Regions from separate parts of the Tissierella carlieri genome, predicted to be linked through region 2. Evidence: riboswitches for the same ligand, from Rfam matches in the RefSeq annotation. Region 2 holds a riboswitch; the other holds the start of a gene.

Region 1 (3,424 bases), on a different contig from region 2:
TAAAAAATGAAGGATATTTGATTATTGATAGAAGAAAAGGGGCTATGATAAAGGATAGATTACCAGAGGTCAATGATGATTATATGAATATACTTGAAAATGAATTAGACTATTTAATAGCAGATAGTAAAAATAGAGGAATAAAAAAAGATGAATTTTTAAAACTTTGTAGTGGATTTTATGACAAACTGAAAGATAAAGAAGATAGATAGTATGGGGGTGACAGCATGTCTGAGAGGATAGTTATGGTATTATTTAATTCAGTTGTATTATTGATATTGCTTATAATGCAAATATTAATGCCTAGAATAACAAGAAAAAATATACTTCTTGGAGTGAAAATACCAGAAGAAAAGATGGAAACAGATGAGGTTAAGAACATTATTAAGGGATTTAAAAGGGAAAATCTTATTGTTGGAATACCTGTTTTGGTTATCATTTCTCTTTTAATATATTATATAGATAATATTCATATATTTACATTATCTGTGTTTCTTTATATAGGAATACTTTTTTTAATATATATAAGATGGAATAAAAAGTCAAAAGAACTAAAGAAAGAAAAAGAATGGGATAAGCTGAAAGGTAAAGTAGTTGTTATCGATACTAAATTTAGTAGAGATAGGGCGAAAGACAGTACTGTACCTCAAAGATGGTTTTTAGTTTCAGTAATTATAATATTAATAAGTACAGCATTATCTTTAACTATGTATCCATCTTTACCAGAGAAGATTCCAACTCATTGGGACATTAATGGAAATGTAGATGGATATATGAATAAATCTATGTTTACTGCATTATTAATGCCTCTTACACAAGTGTTGATGGCCATAATAGTATATATGTCCTATTATTTTATGATAAGATCAAAGCAGCAAATAAATCCTAATGATCCTGAAATTTCTTTAAAAAAGAATATTATATTCAGAAAGGCATGGTCTATTTATTTTATTGTTACACTAACTTTAATAGAGATTTTATTTACAGCTTTAAATATGATGACATTAGGAATATTCTCAAATATGAAATTATTTAATATTTACAGTTTTACAATCTATGGAATTATAATAATAGGGTCTATAGCATTGAGCATAGTATTGGGGCAAGGTGGAGATAGGATAAAATTAAAAGAAGAGGAAAACACTTCCAAAGGATATGATATCGATGATGATAGGCTATGGAAATTGGGAAATACAATTTATTATAATCCAGATGATTCCTCTATATTTGTAGAAAAGAGAATAGGAATAGGATGGACTGTAAATGCAGGAAGACCTTTTGGAATGTTTTTTATGATTCTACCTTTTGTAATGATTATAGTGATATTATTATTAGTTGAATAGAGAGAGTAATATGTATATATTGCATCTATTAGTTGTATTGTTTGGTTTTGCAGGAATTGGTATTAGATATTTTAAGTAGTATTTCCTTATACCAAGAATTCATGAAAACAAATCACCATATATAATCATTAAGACGAAAAAAGCGTATTTCATAATAAATTACAAAGATTCTAATAAAATAATAGAGTTGCATAATAGATTAAAGTGATGGGGACCATCACTTTAATTATTTGTTGACATAATAAAATAAATCTTATATAATGGCCTTGAAAACTAAATAATTCTTCAGGGCAGGGTGCAATTCCCTACCGGCGGTATAGCCCGCGAGCCTTAGATAGGCATGATTCGGTGAAACTCCGAAGCCGACAGTAAAGTCTGGATGAAAGAAGAACAATATGAATCTTAGTAAATCAATACTATCAATTTTTAGTGTACTAGGCTCTGAAATATTATATATTTCAGAGCCATTTTTATTAAGATTATATTAAGAATATTAGTTATTCCTAATATAAAAGCCCTGATTTTTGTAATCAGGGCTTTTATATTAGAAATTTGTTTCAGTTAGTATGAATAGGAGGTGTTTTATGCACGAGAAATACATGAAGTTAGCACTAGAATTAGCTGAAAAGGGTAGAGGAAAGGTCAATCCCAATCCTATGGTAGGTGCAATTATAGTAAAAAAAAATAAAGTAATAGGTAAAGGATATCATGAGTGCTATGGCGAAGCACATGCAGAAGTAAAGGCTTTCCAAAATGCAACTGAAGATGTAGAGGGAGCTACTCTTTATGTAACACTAGAACCATGCTCTCATTACGGAAAAACCCCACCATGTGTAGATAAAATAATTGATAAAAAAATCAATAGGGTTTTTATTGGTTCACTTGATCCTAATCCTTTAGTTTCAGGTAGGGGAGTTGAAAAACTCATAGATGCAGGTATAGAGGTCAAAACAGGAATCTTAGAAAAGGAATGTAGAGAGTTAAACGAAATATTTATGAAATATATAGTAGAAAGAAAGCCCTTTGTCATAATGAAAACAGCCATGTCCTTAGATGGGAAGATTGCAACTAAGATAGGTGAGTCAAAGTGGATCACCTGTTCTGAGTCGAGAAATAATGTACATCGCCTTAGGGATCAAGTGGCAGGAATTATGGTAGGCGTGAATACTGTAATAATGGATAATCCAGAATTAACTTGTAGGATTGAAAATGGTAATAACCCTGTAAGAATAATAGTAGACAGTAGTCTTAGGATACCTATAGATTCTAAGGTTTTAGGTAAGCAGCATATAGCAGAAACCATAATAGCTACGACGCCTCAGGCAGATATAAGAAAGAAAATTGAAATTGAAGACAAAGGGGTTAAGGTATTAATTACTGAAAGTCTAGAAGGAAAGGTGGATTTACAAGACCTTATGTCAAAGCTAGCTATGGAAAATATTGATAGTGTATTTCTTGAGGGAGGTTCTACTCTTAACTTTTCTGCTCTTGAACAATCTATAGTTGATAAGGTCCAAGTCTATATTGCTCCAAAGATAATCGGAGGAGACAAATCAAAAACACCAGTGGGCGGTAGTGGAGTTGAGTGCTTAATAAATGCATTTCAACTTCATAGGGTAAGTTATAGAACTATAGGTGAAGATATATTGATAGAAGGTTATATAAGGCGGTGATTTAAAATGTTTACAGGAATAGTAGAAGAAATAGGTAAAGTTCAAGGGATAAGAAGAGGAGAGAAATCATTCACACTTACAATCTCCGGATCTTTGGTTTTAGACAAAACTTTCATAGGAGATAGTATTTGCACCAATGGAGTATGCTTAACAGTTACAAAGATAAACAACAATAGCTTTGAGGCTGATGTTATGGTTGAGACCCTAAGAAGAAGTAATCTAGGGGTTCTCAAAATAGGGAGTTATGTAAATTTGGAAAGAGCATTAGCCCTAGATAAAAGGCTAGGAGGACATTTAGTAAGTGGTCATATAGATGGAGTAGGAGAAATAATCTCAAGAGAAAAAGAAGATAATGCTACTTGGATTACTATAAAGGCTTCACCAGACATACTTAGATATATAATTGAA
Region 2 (3,424 bases):
TTTATTTCCATTATTTCCGTACTGCCTAATACATTATCTAAGTCAATTCCCGGTATCGGTAATTTACTCGTAGTTGAGCCTGTTGCAATAATTATATATTCTGCTTTTATTGTAGTTTCTAGATATTTGGTTTTTACAAATACAGTATTCTTATCTAAGATTTCACCAGAGCCTTTAACAAATTTAATATTATTTTTTTCCAGTAAATGGCTAATTCCTTCTCCTAATTGAGTAATAACTTGATTTTTTCTGGAGATTACCTCATTAATGTCTAGACTATAATTTTCAACCTTGCAGCCATAGCTGTGAGATTCCTTAATATTTTTAAAGACATCTGCAGATTTTACCAAAGACTTTGTAGGTATACATCCTCTGTTTAGGCATGTTCCCCCTATGCTATCTTTTTCAACAAGGATTACATCTGCCCCTAATTGAGCCAGCCTAATAGCAGCCACATAACCACCGGGACCTGAACCTATTATAGCTACTTTAGCATCTAGCTTTTCTTCTTTAGGCTTTATTAAACCTTTAAAATAGTCAAAGGAAGGTTCTTCTTTCTTTTCAATCTGAACTTCTTCTCCATCTACTACTGCCAAAATATCTCCTAATTTTAGATTTGCTCCTAATTTTACTTTTATATCTTTAATAACTCCCTTTACATTCACATCTAAATCCATTGTTGTTTTATTTACTTCTATTGCAAGTAAAGGAGTATTTGGGTCTATGCTATCTCCAGGTTTTTTATAAATCTTAGTAACCTTACCCTTCTTAATTCCATTTAAGCCTTCAAACTTGACTTCGAGAATCATTTTACTTCCTCCCAATCCTATTATTTGAAATCGTTTTCAAATTCATCTATGCTGGCTTTAAGTAAGGTTGAAGAGTATGCCATAGAAGGACCTCCACCGAAAGCTACTGCCACCATAGCGGCCTCCATAATTTCCTCTCTAGTAGCACCGCTTTCTAATGCCTTATAAACATGGAAGGCTATACAGTATTCACAACGATTATAAGCACCAATTGCAACACTTATTAATTCCTTTGTTTTAGTATCAAGGGCGCCGTCTTCATAAGTAGTGCCTAATAAATTCATGAATGCACCTAAATGCTTTTCATTACTAATACCTACATCTTGTAAACCGTTAATAAACTCATTTAAATAATCTCTTGGACCTTTGGACATTTGAATTCCTCCTTATATTATACTTGCTATACTAATATTTAGTATAGCAAGTATAATATAAAAGGTCAACAAAGTTTTCACAGTTTTTGACCTATATTTAATAAGATTTTTTCTATTACCTTCAAAAATATTTGAATTTCCTCTTCTGAAATATCCATAGTGAAAGTATCTGCCATCTTTTGGCCTTCCGGTAATAGTTCCTCTCTATAATGTTTACCTTTATCTGTCAACGAAATGATAGTTATTCTTCTATCATTTTTATCCTTAGTTCTAAGAATATAATCTTCCTTTTCCATTCTATCTATTAATCTGGCAACTGTGGACTCCTTTATATCCATTAAATCTCCTAATTCCTTTTGATTGATTCCATCATATTTACCCAAATAATAAAGGGCTATCCATTGGACTCTGGTTATGCCTAATTTCATCAATCTATCATTGAATTCATCTGCCATTTTTTTAGCTGCCTTATTGGTAATAAAAGAAATACATGCATCTAAATCAAACAATATAAACACTCTCCTATCTATATATATTATAACCTATGATTAAGGTTTTGTGAAAGAGGGGAGTATTATATTTTGAGGATGATTAATACTTGACAATAGATATATGGAGATTTATAATTAAATTAAGATATATCTTCAGGGGGAGGTGTAAGTCCTCACCGGCGGTAAAGCCCGCGAGCCGATAAATTCGGTTGACTTGGTTAGATTCCAAGGCCGACAGTTACAGTCTGGATGGAAGAAGATGTAGTAGACTTAAATTATTTTGATTAGTCTATTTTTGGACCCCGGAGATTTTCTTCGGGATTTTTTTATGACCTAACACAGCGAGCAAATAGATTTGAGTTGCAAAACTGCGATAATCCCGAGAAAATAAAACTTTTGGAGGGATTTTATGTACACATTAAGTAAAGAGACATGGAATACTAAAACCATGGTAAAGATTTCTGTGCTTGGAGTAATTTCTTTTATTCTTATGTTTTTTGAAATTCCAATGCCATTTTTAGCGCCAACATTTATGAAGATTGACATTAGTGACTTACCATCTTTAATTGGTTCCTTTGCCATAGGACCTATGGCAGGAGTAATAATTCAACTTTTAAAGAATGTATTAAATGTTTTAATCGAAGGAAGCACGACTGGTGGAGTAGGAGAATTGGCTAATTTTGTAGTAGGTTCTGCATTTGCTTATACAGCAGGGTTTGTATATTATAAGAAGAAGACCTTTGGAAGAGCTGTAGTAGGGCTATTATTAGGAACTGTAATCATGACTATAGTTATTACCCTTGCAAACTACTTTATAATGTTTCCCCTATATGCAAAGCTAATGGGGCAGGATATACAAGTATTTGTAGATATGGGTACTGCAATAAACAAAAATATAACAGATTTAAAAACCATGATGCTAATTTCAGTAGTACCTTTTAATCTACTAAAAGGTGTTATGATAACAGCATTAACATTATTAATATATAAAAGAGTATCGCCTATACTTCATAAATAAAAAATTGATAGAGAACATTCTCTATCAATTTTTTTATTTAAACTTCTTATCAATGAATGCTAGGTTAGCAATTTTTTGAAGATAAGAGCACATTTCAAGTGAGGATTATATATATTGACATGTATTGGCAATAGGGTTACAATATATCTAACCTGATTAGGTATCGGAGGAGATAAATTGAGTTATTCAAGCGAGGTTTTGAGAGGAAATACAGAAACTATCATTTTAGCCATTCTTATGGAGAATGATTCATATGGTTATGAAATTATGAAAACTATTATAGAGCGCGGAAAAGGATTAATAGATATTAAAGATGCTACAGTTTATACTGCTTTCAAACGTATGGAAAAAGATAAATTAATTACAAGTTATTGGGGAAACGAAGAAAGCGGTGCAAGGCGAAAATATTATAGAATTACCCCCCAAGGTAGGGAAATATATATTCAGAAAGTCAATGAATGGAAGGAAATAACTATTATTATGAATAATTTGATTGGGAGTGGGCTATAATGGAGGAAAAATTAAAAAGATATATAAATAGGAAGTTTCTGCTATACCCTAAAACAAAGGAGATTCTGGAAGTTCGTGATGAGTTATACTCCATAATGCTAGATAAATATAATGATTGTTTAAATATGGGGATTACACAGGAAGAGTCTTATAAGAGGGCAACTGAAATGATGGTTGATTATAAGGAAGCAATTAGAGAAGTAGAAAAAGGTAGTTCTCTTG

The links. A riboswitch is a leader RNA that binds a small molecule or an ion and turns the genes downstream of it on or off. The one in region 2 is predicted to bind FMN.
Region 1: it holds a riboswitch for FMN, as region 2 does, so the genes downstream of both, ribD (bifunctional diaminohydroxyphosphoribosylaminopyrimidine deaminase/5-amino-6-(5-phosphoribosylamino)uracil reductase RibD) here and KQI38_RS02110 (ECF transporter S component) in region 2, are expected to answer to the same signal.

What each region holds. Positions count from the first base shown of each region.
Region 1 covers NZ_JAHLOH010000031.1:52,340-55,763, reverse strand. Annotated here, with positions in the region: gene KQI38_RS09530 (GntR family transcriptional regulator) at 1-212, shown strand, start outside; gene KQI38_RS09525 (DUF1648 domain-containing protein) at 228-1,343, shown strand; FMN riboswitch at 1,621-1,738, shown strand; gene ribD (bifunctional diaminohydroxyphosphoribosylaminopyrimidine deaminase/5-amino-6-(5-phosphoribosylamino)uracil reductase RibD) at 1,928-3,016, shown strand; gene KQI38_RS09515 (riboflavin synthase) at 3,023-3,424, shown strand, end outside.
Region 2 covers NZ_JAHLOH010000013.1:133,764-137,187, forward strand. Annotated here, with positions in the region: gene lpdA (dihydrolipoyl dehydrogenase) at 1-809, opposite strand, end outside; gene KQI38_RS02100 (carboxymuconolactone decarboxylase family protein) at 830-1,183, opposite strand; gene KQI38_RS02105 (MarR family winged helix-turn-helix transcriptional regulator) at 1,261-1,692, opposite strand; FMN riboswitch at 1,820-1,939, shown strand; gene KQI38_RS02110 (ECF transporter S component) at 2,084-2,692, shown strand; gene KQI38_RS02115 (PadR family transcriptional regulator) at 2,870-3,202, shown strand; gene KQI38_RS02120 (hypothetical protein) at 3,202-3,424, shown strand, end outside.